Regions from separate parts of the Buttiauxella sp. AC038 genome, predicted to be linked through region 2. Evidence: predicted binding sites of a transcription regulator. Region 2 holds the regulator's gene; each other region holds the start of a gene.
What was found. Region 2 encodes LexA, which represses DNA repair genes until DNA is damaged. Its sites were predicted from a motif close to TNCTGTATGTACATACAGNA; they were not measured.

Region 1: the regulator LexA is predicted to act here: its motif matches at 2,403-2,422, upstream of sulA (SOS-induced cell division inhibitor SulA).
Region 3: the regulator LexA is predicted to act here: its motif matches at 2,462-2,481, upstream of sbmC (DNA gyrase inhibitor SbmC).

What each region holds. Positions count from the first base shown of each region.
Region 1 is NZ_CEEDCQ010000001.1:3,339,285-3,344,185, reverse strand. Features, by position in the region: gene matP (macrodomain Ter protein MatP) at 1-327, shown strand, start outside; gene ompA (porin OmpA) at 433-1,512, opposite strand; gene sulA (SOS-induced cell division inhibitor SulA) at 1,872-2,381, opposite strand; gene AC0IXI_RS16045 (TfoX/Sxy family DNA transformation protein) at 2,602-3,216, shown strand; gene yccS (YccS family putative transporter) at 3,213-4,901, opposite strand, start outside.
Region 2 is NZ_CEEDCQ010000001.1:4,656,656-4,661,556, forward strand. Features, by position in the region: gene dinF (MATE family efflux transporter DinF) at 89-1,420, opposite strand; gene lexA (transcriptional repressor LexA) at 1,495-2,103, opposite strand; gene AC0IXI_RS22050 (diacylglycerol kinase) at 2,212-2,580, opposite strand; gene plsB (glycerol-3-phosphate 1-O-acyltransferase PlsB) at 2,707-4,901, shown strand, end outside.
Region 3 is NZ_CEEDCQ010000001.1:1,808,054-1,812,954, reverse strand. Features, by position in the region: gene AC0IXI_RS08620 (GHMP family kinase ATP-binding protein) at 1-159, shown strand, start outside; gene AC0IXI_RS08615 (DUF496 family protein) at 293-613, opposite strand; gene AC0IXI_RS08610 (FUSC family protein) at 820-1,878, opposite strand; gene sbmC (DNA gyrase inhibitor SbmC) at 1,967-2,437, opposite strand; gene dacD (serine-type D-Ala-D-Ala carboxypeptidase DacD) at 2,643-3,809, opposite strand; gene sbcB (exodeoxyribonuclease I) at 4,074-4,901, shown strand, end outside.

The DNA.
Region 1 (4,901 bases), 1.3 Mb from region 2:
GAACTGTTACGCTTCGAAAATGAACCTGTGCATGTGTTGAGCTGGATTGAGAAACATATGAATCCAGAGCTTCATAATCGTATGAAGCAAACTATCCGCGCGCGGCGTAAAAGGCACTTTAATGCCGAGCATCAGCATACCCGTAAGAAGTCCATCGACCTTGAATATTTGGTTTGGCAGCGGTTAGCAGGGCTTGCTCATCGACGAGGATGCACCCTCTCAGAAACTATTGTGCAATTGATTGAAGATGCTGAGCGTAAAGAGCAATACGCCAATCAGATGTCATCGCTCAAACAGGATCTCCAGGCTTTGCTAGGCAAAGAGTAGAGGGGCGGTTGTATTGACTCTGAGCTCTGCTTTTCGGTTCTATGCATTCACCAAAGAATAAAAACAAAAAACCCCGCCTAAGCGGGGTTTTTTTATAACGGTAACTTATGCCGCAGGCTGAGTTACAACGTCTTTGATACCTTTAACTTCGATCTCTACGCGACGATCTGGAGCCAGGCAATCAATCAGTTTAGCTTTAGGAGCTACGTTATCACAGGTGTTGCCAGTAACTGGGTTAGATTCGCCCATACCGCGTGGGGAGATCTTGTTAGCTGGGATACCTTTAGAGATCAGGTAATCAACAACAGACTGTGCACGTTTGTCAGACAGTTTCTGGTTGTACTGGTCAGAACCGATACGGTCGGTGAAGCCCAGAACTACAACAGAACCATCTTTCGGGTCGAGGTTGCTCAGCTGAGTATACAGCTGATCCAGTGCCTGCTGACCTTCTGGTTTCAGAGTTGCTTTGTTGAAGTTGAACAGAACATCAGACTTCAGAGTGAAGTGCTTGGTCTGTACTTCTGGAGCTGGTGCTGGAGCTGGAGCTACTACTGGAGCTGCAACTTCGCCCTGACCGAAACGGTAAGAAACACCCAGGCTCAACAAGCCGTTGTCTGGACGAGTACCAACGGTAGCAGCGTCACCAATGTTGTTAGTCCACTGGTATTCCAGACGGGTAGCGATATCGCGGGTAACTGCCCACTCGATACCACCAGCAGCCAATGGAGATACGCCAGTGTCGTGATCACTTACACGGTTACCAGCAGCATTCATAGCTGTAGAATCTGCACGCCATACCATACCACCCAGACGAGTGTAGATGTCCAGATCGTCAGTGATTGGGTAGCCCAGTTTAGCGGTCAATTGAACGCCTTGCGCTTTGAAAGCACCGTTTTCTACGCTGCCTTTATATGGCATACGACCTAACCAGTCATAACCCATTTCAAAACCAACGTACGGGTTAACCTGGTAACCACCGAACGCACCAGCACCCAGTTGGCTGTCATGAGTTGGGCCATTACCGATGCCGTTATCATAGCCGTTCTGGTTAGAGAAACCGGTGTCGTGGAATTGGGACCAACCCAACTTACCACCTGCATACCAGGTGTTATCTTTCGGTGCGGCCTGCGCTACGGTAGCGAAGCCAGCCAGTGCCACTGCAATCGCGATAGCTGTCTTTTTCATTTTTTGCGCCTCATTATCATCCAAAAAGGCCATGAGCTTTAAAATCGCTCTAAAGCCCAGGGTTAAATCCTTCGCCCGAGTTTATGCTCACTTGTTACTCTACCGATCAATCGGTGTTATGAAGAGCAACCCTGGCGAGCTAAAGTCTACAACGTAGTTTAAAACTTACAAGTGTGAAGTCCGTCAGGCATATGAAAAAAAACGACTTGTATACACATTTTCTAACATTTTTGCGCGTAATTCACACTCTAAAGATTTGCTGGAAGGCCGCCTGGAGCGGCTTGGGACGCGGATTCTTGATAATTCACAATGAATTGTCAAGGGTTCATAAAAAGTTCCAAGAATTCTCTTAAATTTACTTAATGATACAAACTAGAATGAATTTTTAGCTCACTTCGTGGTCGACATCCTGTTTCCGAGATACGGGTTGGTCGCATAATGAAGCCGATTGCATTCCCCATTTCGGCAGCAGATGACAGTTGCAAATGCTCTTCATCCGTCAATTCTTCAGGTAACCAACCGATAACAACGCTGTAATTTCCTGTCTGCAATGCTTTTACCATAGCATCTACGGTGAAAAGTGGATCTAACTGGCTCACTTGCATAACTTTTGCCAGCGGAAGACCTGCCGATTGTAGCCACTGACGACTTAATTTCTGCTGTGGTGTTAGCCACAGCTGCCAACGTGACTGTTGCCCCAGTTGTTGAAGCAGTGGCAATAAAACCAGTTGTGTAACCCATGGCTGATCTTCGCTGTAGATCACTTCACTGATCAACCCTTTAATGTTGTTACCCGCAGATGACTGGGCCGTAGAAGGCACAGCATTTGTAACAGTGGCAACCTGAGTTCGAACGTTATGTGAATGCATCGTTAATCCCGCCTGATGGGTTACTGTATGGATATACAGTAATGCCTGTTTGGATAAAGATCAATCTAAATTTCGGAAAGTGTCTCGCAATTTCATCATGTAATTCGACGGAAAGTGAGAATGTGATTGCGGTGAGTGATTAGGTTACTTATTTTCGTATTACAGGGAGCGCTAATAAACCGTATCGATAAATTACAGCATGATATTTAAGGATATATTCATGAAAAAAAGATCTTATGCGAGGATTCATCAATCTAAAGAATACTTATCCCCACTGGGAGAAATTGGCTGCCGGTCACTATTTGGTGGGTATAGCTTGATGGTAGAAAACGTTGTGTTTGCCATGGTTTCAGAAGGGGAACTTTATCTGCGAGCATGTGAACAAACGGAAGTCTATTTTGTTAAACGAGCCTCGCAGCCTCTGCTTTACAATAAACGTGGACGTACTATCGAACTCAATTATTACCACGTTGATGAGGGGTTGTGGAGCGATCGTGAAAAGTTAGTTCAACTGTCAATGGATGCTCTATTCAGTGCCCGGCGCGAAAAATCCCGGCAGCGTGCTCAGCAAAGGCTTAAAGATTTACCCAATTTAACGCACAGTCTGGAGATGATGTTGTGGGAAGTCGGTATTGCTGATGTGCGTACCCTTCATGCCTTCGGCGCAAAGCGCTCTTGGATAAAGCTCAGAGGCGTTAAGAAAGGGCTTGGCGTACAGGTATTGCTGGCATTAGCTGGCGCTATTTGCGGAATTCATGAAGCCGCACTCCCGGCGGCAACACGCCAGGAGTTGGTCGAGTGGGGACATCATTACGAGAAACGCCAAAGACGTTAATTGTGTTGTTGTGACACAAGTTGTTGAAGGCGCGATATTTCTGGTAATAGCGCAACCAGCAGACCAATCTGCTGAAGCACCAGTGGCTCTTTGGAGTCTGGTTGCGGTTCAAGTGTGGTTATACGTTCAGATAGTCCCTGAAGTGCTTTTTGTACTCGCTCTTCATCTGCTGGCAGGTGATGAAGTGCATCGTCGACGTAGCACACAGCATCATCAAGCAGTAGCAAAATATCCTCGTTTATCAGTTTTTCACGATGTGCACCCAACGCTGAGATATAGCTGTTGAAGGTGTGATTCAGACACAATAGGCGAAATGCTGTTTCCCGCATCTCCGCTGAAACACGCGGTTCAGACGACATATTCGACACAACTGAAGCCAGTTCAGCATCTTTATTATGTGCGTCCCGGCGTGCAATACGGTACTCAAGCCTATTGTCACGACCCTGGTGATATTGCTCAAGAATCGCATCCAGATAACGGCAGTTAGCGTTAAATGCACGCTCCACCACTAATGGCAACCGGCGAAAACGCCAGTCAGGCCAAATGAAACTTACGGCGGCCCAGGCGATGGCACATCCTAATAAGGTATCGAAGATACGTGGCATTGCGACTTCAAATCCTTCGCCCAACAGGTTGAAACAGAGCAACACCAGCAAGGTGATAAACATGGTGGCGTGCGCATATTGCACATTGCGAAAAGCAAAGAAGAGCACGCCAGTAATCACAATTAAAACAAGCTGTCCTTCAATTGATGGCACAAAGAACAATACCGGAAGCCCGACGGCCACACCCACCAAAGTACCAATAATACGCAAAGCCAGGCGGCGGCGAGTGGCGCTGTAGTTAGGTTGGCAAACGAAGAGACTGGTCAAAAGTATCCAGTAGCCATGTTTTAACCCGGTGAATTGAATAAATGCATAGCCGACGCACAGTACAACGGACATGCGCACCGCATGGCGGAATAACGCTGATTCTGGTGTTAAATTGCGTTTTAATCGCTGCCAGATATCTCCAAAGCCAGTTAAGCGATCATCCAACAGGCGGTTTTCAATATCGCTGTGCGGAGCGGCGAGGGCTTGTTCAGATTCAATAGTGGCTAACTGAGCATCAATGGCGCGCAAATTACTCACCAGGAAGCCAAGTGCTTTTAATTCACTCGCCAGATACTGATCCGTTTTTAATCTCTCAATGGCGGCGTCAAGATGGGTAAACGCGCGCTCGAACCGTGGGTCATGTTGATATTTCACGCGTAATAAAACGGAGCGTGAAAGCTGCAAGCAGGCCTGAGATTGCATAGTTAACAGGCGTTGAAAGCGAAACATAATGTCGCTGTAGCGAAACTTATCGCGCAGTGCCTGGTACTGGATGTGGGAAGAGCTGGCGCGCTCGTGAATATCCTGAGCGACAAAATAGTAGTGCAGAGTCCGCCGAGTGCCTCTCTGTCCACGATCTCCGCGTAAGCGTGTCAGCAACGAACCTTTGGTTTGATTCAGCACTGTCACAAGCTGGCTATTTGCCATCGCGAGCTCAAGCATTGGTGCCTGGCTTTCTTCTTCGATATCCGGGTCAAATAGGGTTGCTTTGACTTCGAGATAACGCGCGAGGCTCTCATAACAGCGAGCCAGGTTATCCTGAAGCGGTCGAATTGGGAATATAAGATGCCCGGCAAGCGTCAGTAAGTTGTA
Region 2 (4,901 bases):
CAACACCACTCTATCTGCTGGACGTGATAATAATTGTAGTCAAGGATATGGTGGTGGGGAGAAAACTAAGAATCTTTAACCATACGGCTTAACTTTGTACATTGTTAAACCAGCTATTTTGCTGCCAGTGACGACGCCAAATCCAACCTAACGCCAGCCCCCGCAGAGCAAGGAATACCGCTACAGACAGCCATAACCCGTGGTTGCCTAAATACGGAACAGTGAAGAGCGTTAGGCCGAAACCAACAGCGGCAACCGCCATGCTATTACGCATCTCAGCGCCTCTTGTCGCGCCAATAAACATCCCATCCAGCAAGTAGCACCAGACACCAACCACGGGTAACACAATCTGCCAGTGGAGATAACGATCGGCCTGTAGCTGTAATTGGGAAATGGACGTCAGAAGAGAAACAATTTGCTCGCCAAATAGGGCATACACCACGGCAAACATGAGCGCGACTAAACCCGCCTGCCGACAAGCTGCCCCCCAAACCTCGAGCAATTGACCACGATTCTTTGCACCATAAGCTTGCCCGGAGTGAGCTTCAACAGCATAGGCAAAACCATCAAGCGCATAAGCGGTAAACGTCAGGAGAGTCATTAACACCGCATTGACGGCGACAATTTCGCTGCCTAAGCGCGCACCAAAGATGGTGACTGAAGCAAAGCACACTTGCAGTAATAACGAGCGCAACATGATGTCCCGATTAAGCGCCAGTAAGCGCCGAACATTGCCACGCCAGGACTGTTTGAGCATCTCAAAGCTGATACCTCGCAAGCCCATAGCCTTCTTCACCATCAGCAATCCGATGAAAAATGTCGCGTATTCAGCAGTAACAGTCGCAAGTGCCGCCCCTTGAACATCAAGGTGCACCCCCATCACCAGCCACACATCCAGTACGATATTCAGAAGATTGCCGACTACCAGCAAGATAACCGGAGCTCGTGCGTATTGAACCCCTAGCAACCATCCCAGTAAAACGAGGTTGGCAAGCGAGGCTGGCGCACTCAGCCAGCGGATTTCAAGAAAGCGTTGCGCTTGTACGAGCACATCCTGATTGCCGCCGACAATTTGTAAAGCGAGTGAAATGAGGGGATCGCGCAGTAAGACAATTGCCACCCCTGCCCCTAGTGCCAGTAATAATGGTTGCACCAGTGCACGAGCTAACGCTGAGGGATTATTGGCACCAAAAGCCTGAGCAGTTAAACCTGTGGTACTCATTCGCAAAAACAGCAGCAACATAAACAGGAAGCTGGTTGCTGTCGCACCAATGGCAACACCGCCCAGATAAACAGGACTATCCAGATGACCAATAACAGCCGTATCGACAAGGCCAAGCAGCGGAACAGTAATGTTGGAGAAAATCATGGGTAAAGCGAGGCGCCAGAGCGCACGATCCGCTGTGGAGAATAATTGCATGACATCTCCTGAAGGAGATCAAAGATAATTAAGGCAGTGATGCGCACTTTAAATGCGCATCACCTAAAGAGATTTTACAGCCAGTCGCCGTTGCGGATAACCCCAACAGCCAGCCCTTCAATAGAGAAGTTATGCTCGCGTAGGTCAACCACGATCGGTTCAAACTCACTGTTTTCTGGCAACAGATGAACGGTGTTGCCCTGTTGTTTTAAGCGCTTAACGGTAACTTCATCATCGATACGCGCGACAACAACCTGGCCATTACGCACATCCTGGGTTTTATGAACCGCAAGCAGATCGCCATCCATAATGCCGATGTCTTTCATCGACATACCGCTGACGCGCAGCAAGAAGTCGGCATTTGGTTTAAACAGTGATGGGTCGACCTGATAATGGCCTTCGATGTGTTGCTGTGCAAGGAGTGGCTCACCTGCAGCAACACGCCCAACCAGTGGAATACCGGTCACTTCTTCCACCAACAGGCGGATACCACGGGATGCGCCAGAAACAATTTCAAGCACACCTTTACGGGCAAGTGCTTTTAAATGCTCTTCAGCGGCGTTCGGAGAACGGAACCCCAGACGTTGAGCAATCTCGGCACGAGTCGGTGGCATGCCGGTCTGGCTGATATGATCCCGAATAAGATCAAACACCTCTTGCTGCCTGGTAGTTAACGCTTTCATTCCGCCCCCTGGGTGTTTATACAGTTATGCTGTGAGTATATACAGTCAAAGGTCAATTTGGAACCACAAATTAAGCAAAAAACCAGGCACTTAACTATTCTGGAAAGATCACCGCAAATGCGACCAAAGCAGCGTGACCCAGGTAATTACCGCGAGGATAATTGAAATTAATACTGCGGCCGAGCCCATGTCTTTGGCTCGCCCGGAAAGTTCGTGATAATCAGTGCCAACACGGTCGACAAGAGCCTCGATAGCGCTGTTGAGGATCTCGACAATCATGACCAACACGACTGAGCCGATAAGTAGAATGCGGGTAATGGGGTCGACATCTAACCAACATGCGATGGCAATGGCGATAACGGCAGAAACGCCTTCCTGGCGGAAAGCTGCTTCATTGATCCAGGCTGCTTTGAGCCCTTTCCATGAGTAGCCTGCGGCTTTGATGATACGGGTAAGTCCAGTGGTACTGCTCGCCATTTTAGGAAACCTTTTCAAATTATTTGCATCAATGCTTGTCAAAATTATAACGCCACAGAAATCTGGGTGAGATTCTGATATTCTTGCGGCGAATTTGCATCATTAACCTGAGGCTTTACATCGTTTATGTCAGGCTGGCCAAGAATCTACTACAAATTACTTAATTTACCATTAGGCGTTCTGGTAAAGAGCAAGTCCATTCCGGCAGATCCACAGGCCGAACTGGGCTTAGATCCCACACGCCCAATAATGTACGTTCTGCCGTATAACTCAAAGGCGGACTTATTAACCCTGCGCGCGCAATGCCTCGCGCACAACTTGCCCGACCCTCTCGAGCCATTAGAGATCGACGGTGCGGTATTGCCGCGCTATGTCTTTATCCATGGCGGCCCGCGCGTGTTCACTTATTACACGCCAAAAGAAGAGTCGATCAAGCTATTCCATGATTATCTCGACTTGCACCGCAGCAATCCAAATCTGGATGTGCAGATGGTGCCGGTATCGGTGATGTTTGGCCGCTCTCCGGGTCGCGAAAAAGGCGAAGTTAACCCGCCACTGAAGATGCTTAACGGCATTCAGAAATTCTTCGCGGTATCCTGGCTTGGGCGCGACAGTTTTGTGCGGTTCTCGGCACCTGTTTCGCTGCGCCAGATGGCAACCGATCACGGTACAGATAAAAAAATCGCCCAAAAACTGGCACGCGTGGCGCGTATGCACTTTGCTCGCCAGCGTTTAGCGACTGTAGGCCCGCGTCTGCCGGTACGTCAGGATCTGTTTAACAAACTTCTGGCCTCAAAAGCTATTGCCCGTGCAGTAGAAGATGAAGCGCGCAGCAAGAAAATCTCCCATGAAAAAGCACAGCAAAATGCTGTTGCCTTGATGGAAGAGATTGCGGCGAACTTCTCCTATGAAGCCGTGCGTTTGACCGACCGCGTATTAGGTCTGACGTGGAACCGCCTGTACCAGGGCATTAACGTTCATAATGCAGAACGTGTACGCCAACTGGCTCACGACGGCCACGAGATTGTCTATGTTCCCTGCCACCGCAGCCACATGGACTACATGCTTTTGTCTTACGTGCTTTACCACCAGGGGCTGGTTCCTCCGCACATTGCGGCGGGTATCAACCTGAACTTCTGGCCAGCAGGCCCGATTTTCCGCCGCCTGGGCGCGTTCTTTATTCGCCGTACCTTTAAGGGCAGCAAACTCTACTCCACCGTGTTCCGTGAATATCTTGGCGAGCTGTTTAGCCGTGGCTATTCCGTTGAATACTTTGTGGAAGGTGGCCGTTCTCGTACCGGCCGTTTGCTTGACCCGAAAACCGGCACGCTGTCGATGACCATTCAGGCCATGCTGCGTGGCGGTACTCGTCCAATTACATTGGTGCCAATTTACATTGGCTACGAGCATGTAATGGAAGTGGGGACTTACGCAAAAGAACTGCGCGGTGCGACCAAAGAAAAAGAAAGCTTCATGCAGATGGTTCGTGGGCTGAGCAAGCTGCGTAACCTCGGCCAGGGCTATGTTAACTTCGGCGAACCTATGCCGTTGATGACATTCCTCAACCAGCGAGTGCCTGAGTGGCGTGATTCAATCGACCCGATTGAATCCATTCGCCCGGCATGGTTAACGCCAACGGTTAATGAAATTGCTGCCGAACTGATGGTGCGTATTAACAATGCAGGCGCGGCAAACGCCATGAACCTGTGTTGTACCGCGCTCCTGGCATCGCGCCAGCGTTCACTGACGCGCGAACAACTGACCGAACAGCTCAACTGTTACCTGAGCCTGTTGCGTAATGTGCCGTATTCACCGGATGCGACCGCACCAGATCAGCCAGCAGAAGCGCTTATCGAACATGCGTTGCAGATGAACAAGTTTGAATTAGAGAAAGATACGATTGGTGACATCATCATTCTGCCGCGTGAGCAGGCAGTACTGATGACTTACTACCGTAACAACATCCTGCATATGCTGGTGTTGCCTTCTCTGCTGGCTGCAATTATCACGCAGCATCGCCACATTTCCCGTAGCGAGCTTCTGCGTCAGGTTGAGCTACTCTACCCAATGCTGAAGTCTGAGCTGTTCCTGCGTTGGGAAAAAGCTGAACTTGCCAGTGAAATGGATGCGCTGCTTAATGAACTGGTTCGCCAGGATCTGATTACCCTTACGGGTGAAGAAGTGGTGATTAACCCGGCACGCTCACGCACTATGCAGCTTCTCGCGGCAGGTGTTCGTGAAACGCTGCAACGTTACGCCATTACTTTCTGGCTGCTGAGCGCTAATCCGTCAATAAACCGTGGGACACTGGAGCGCGAAAG
Region 3 (4,901 bases), 2.8 Mb from region 2:
GGTGTGAACGTGGCGCACAGCGGGAGTGCTGTGGGGTTGATGCTTGATACCAGTAAGCATGATGTTGGGAAATTACTCTGGCAGATTAATCAGTTCGCTATTGATGTGCCTTATCCGCAGCAACATCTGGTGAAGACGATTGCAGGCGGCGTGCGTTAAGTTCTTGCGAAAAAAAACCGCCGAATCGGCGGTTTTCACAATTAACACTAATTTCCCTAAATAATTCAAGTTGCATCAAGGCGGCAAGTGAACACAGCCAAGGCAGAGGCAGCTCGAAGTATGGCGGGTAAATTTACTCGGGTTTGATTTCACCCATCACTTTCAGTTTTTTGGAAATTTCACGACGCTCTTTAGACAGTTCAGCATTCTTGATGATGTAATCATCAACACGGTCTTCGTAGTCGGTTTTCATGCTGGCAATGATGCCCTGAATAGCTTCAATGCTCATACCTGGCTTAATGTAGTCACTCAGGTTATCAAGAAGCAGAACACGTTTTGAGTTATCACGGATCTTTTTCTGAACGTCCTGAATCTCACGCTGCAGTTTGTTTTTACGACGGAACAGACGCACAAACTCAAGCACGTCCTGGAAAGAAGGTTTAGTTGGTTCCATTTTTATACCCCTGCTAATTTCATACTCGGATTCGTTAAGACAACCGCCATAAGATTACCTTAATGGTAGCGGCGGCCGCTGACAATTCTTTTATCCCCGTCCGTTCCGGGCTCTATAGCCAAACAGTACAGGCGATTAGTCTCTTTCGCTATCTTAACCTCAATTGGTGCTGAATCGAAACCAGCAATTCGCTCCGCACCCCGCAATTATTTACGTAACGCGCGGCAGATCAACTGCGAGAGTAATTCCAGTTGACGAGCAAGCTCCAGACTCAACCAGACATAACCGTGAATTGGGGTTTCCTGAAGTTTCCCATTTCCCCCTTCCTGCATGAGCTGGCGCAATTCGCTGACGATCTCGGTCAGCTTTTCGTTATTAGCAGAAATCGGTGATGGGTTACCGTCATGCAATGCATGGGCAATCGCAGCGAGTGTGCGTTGCGTCATCTGCTGAGTATCACGCAGAGTATGAGCATTGATCATCAGGAAATGGCTCTCTCGGGAAGCCCAGTAAGCATTGATTTGCAGCTCAAGCGTGCACACCATATTACGGCTGACAGTTTGTATCGCTTCGAAAATAGATTTCTGGATGTGCGTTTCTTTGCTGCTCGGCCCAATCAGTGCGCGCATTTTCACTACATCGGTCAACACCTGATGCAGATGTTTTTCCAAACGCGGGCGCTCCAGCAAGTTCGGAGAAAAACCTGCGTTATAAACCCGACCAAAGGCGGTGACGAAATTCGCCATTTGAATGCGCCAGTGGATAAACGCACGCTGCGGATAAATACTGGTAAATAGCATTGCGAGTAATGATCCGAAGATAACATCACCACTGCGCCACAACGCAATTTCCATATCACCAGCCGGTGCACCCACTACGACTGCGAGGGTAATACCAATCAGCAGAGCCTGATACGGGCGTTTCCCCAGCGCCAGGTAACCGCAAATAAACATCGCAAAAGCGCACCAAACCAGCATCAGCGGCAGAGAAAACAGCTCCAACCTTAGCGCAATAAGCCCCATGGTTGCGCCACAAATGGTGCCGCCAATACGTTCAAAGGCGCGAGGTACTACATTTCCCCAAAAGGATATTGGCCCCATCACCACCACTAAAGTGATTAATGGCCATGTGCCTTCCGGAACTTTCAGAAGATGAACTATGAGAAAGGTAAGAACAAATGCCAGCGCGATACGAACGCCATGCACAATTCGGTAGTTGCGATAAACGCGTAGTTCAAACGGACTTAGTGATTTGTCGGGGCGCACACCCGGCTCTCCTGAAACAAAAGCGTGATTGTACCTGTTTTTTAAGTGTGGGCATCACAAAGTTAGGGGGCTTACGCCCCCTTCAGCTTCACTCTTGATCTGCAACCGGGATATACATATCAACTTCCCACACTCCACTTTCAGAGCCATCATTCAGATAGTGCTCAAAGCAAGGTTTGCCGGTTAACTGGAAGCGGTTATCTGCAAGGAGACTATCAAAGAAGAGATTCCATGGTTTTGCAAAATCGCCGTCGTCGACTTTTGCACGCGCGACGGCATATTGCCCTGCTTCAATGCGTGTAGTGATGACACCTTCACTGTTTTCAGGCACGGTAAAATCTTCCGCAACAGAAACAACCGTGTCGCAACGCAGCTTTTCCGCAGGTACAACATCTGGGTTATCGTAGTAAACCGCCAGCCACTCTTCACCGACGACTTTATGAGATTTAACCCATAGAGAAAGTTGCTCAAATCCTTGTTGAACCGTTTTTTCCCACGGCCCTACCATATGAAAACCCGCTACTTTTCGCTCATGAACTTGTTGTACGTTAAATTCCATATGACCTCCTGACCCGATTAAAAGCACTGTATATAAATACACCACTCTATTACTGGGAAGCAATCCTTTGGCTGGGTGATGTGGTTACTTTGCGAGCAAGATCGCTTTTCGCCAATAAATCGTAGTACAGACGAGAACCACAGGTTAGAACTAAAGGCGAAAAAAAAGGCCGACATAAAGTCAGCCTGTTGAAAATTTTAAGCAACTACAGCTTGTGGCTCAGATAATCACTAAATCGCGACCATGCACTGCCCTTTTTAACATCGGTTAGCGTCACCAGCGGCCAGTGTGCAATCAGCTTGTCGCGGTCAAACAGTTCAATTTCACCAACATGTTGGTTAGCGGCGACAGGCGCTTCCATCTCCGGGTTATCAAGGACATATTTGGCTTTAATATTTGGAACTTCCGATTTTGGCAGTGCCAGATAGACATCCTGATTGGTGCCGACTTCAACTTTCTTTTGGTCGCCATACCAGACAGTTTCGGTGCCAATTTTTTTGCCTTTATGCAGCACCTGCACAGTATCAAAATTATCCTGACCCCAATGTAGCAGTTTGCGCGCCTGGTCTTCGCGGCCTTTCGGGCTTTCAGCTCCCATTACAACTGCAATTAAGCGGCGCTCGCCATCAACACTTGAAGCGATAAGGTTAAAGCCTGCACTGGCAGTATGGCCGGTTTTCAAACCATCCACATTCAGCCCTTTATCCCACAATAGGCCATTGCGGTTCTGCTGCGTGATACCATTCCACGTGAGGCTGCGCTCGCTATACATATGATAAAAATCAGGCTCGCCGTGAATAATGGCGCGAGAAAGTACCGCTAAATCGTACGCCGAACTATGCTGGCCTGGCGCATCAAGACCGTGAACAGTTTCAAAATGGGTATCTCGCAGTCGCAGTTGCTGCACGTATTTATTCATCATCGCCACAAATTGTGGCTGCCCGCCAGCGACATAATCGGCTAACGCGACACAAGCGTCGTTCCCGGAATCAATAATCAGCCCGCGGCTTAAATCATGTACCGTTAGTCGGTCACCGGCTTTCAAAAACATCAGCGACGAACCGTCAAAAACCGGATTCCCTTTCGCCCAGGCATCTTTACCGACGGTGACCATATCGTTTGCCGAGATACGCCCGCTATCAATGGCGCGATCCACTACATAGCCGGTCATCAGTTTGGTCAGACTCGCCGGGTTGCGTCGCACATGTTCATTTTGCGCAGCCAGAATTTGCCCGGTGGTGTAATCCATCAATACCCATGAACCCGCCTGGATTTGTGGCGGTGGTGGCGCATTAACAAAGATATCGTCGGCAAAAGCGGTGTGAGCAGATAATGACAGCAGTGAACAGACAGCAAAAAGACGGATCTTCAACGATATACCCTCGGTAACAATAAATTCAGCCGCTTCTTTTACTGGAGTTTGCGATAATTTTCGCAATTAAATTGCAAAAAGTTATGAATAATCAAATTTGCTCGCCGGATTGGATACTTCTCCCGGTGGTGCAGGCGGCGGGTTAATGGTTTACCATGGCGTTATGCAGCACCAGCAAATAATGATGAATACATGGAGAGAGTTTTAGTGGGATTTCAGTTTAATAACAGTATGTTAAACATCACTCAAGGGCGGGGGTAAACCGTGGAAAATTCAACGCAACAACCGACCTTCCTCTTTCATGATTATGAAACTTTCGGCAAAAGCCCATCCCTTGACCGCCCGGCGCAATTTGCGGCTATTCGTACCGATGAACAATTCAATGTCATCGGTGAGCCAGAAGTCTTTTACTGCAAGCCTGCGGATGATTACCTCCCACAGCCAGAAGCCGTGATGATTACCGGCATAACGCCGCAGCAAGCCCTGGCGCGCGGTGTTAATGAAGCCGATTTTGCAAAGCGCATTCACAGCATCTTCACTGTGCCGAAAACCTGCGTGATCGGTTACAACAACGTGCGATTCGATGATGAAGTTACGCGTAATATTTTTTACCGTAATTTCTACGATCCTTATGGCTGGAGCTGGCAGAACGATAATTCTCGTTGGGATTTACTCGATGTGATGCGCGCCTGTTACGCGCTGCGCCCAGAAGGAATTATCTGGCCTGAAAACGAAGAGGGGCTGCCGAGTTTTCGCCTCGAGCACCTGACCAAAGCCAATGGCATTGAACATGCGAATGCGCACGATGCGATGTCAGATGTGTATGCCACTATCGCCATGGCGCAATTAGTCAAAACACGCCAGCCGCGCTTGTTTGAGTACCTCTACAGCCATCGTTCTAAGCACAAGCTCAACACGCTGATTGATATTCCGCAGATGAAACCACTGGTGCATGTTTCCGGGATGTTCGGCGCATGGCGTGGCAACACCAGTTGGATTGCGCCGCTGGCCTGGCACCCGGATAACAAAAATGCGGTGATAATGGTCGATTTAGCAGGTGATATTTCACCACTACTGGAACTGGACGCCGAT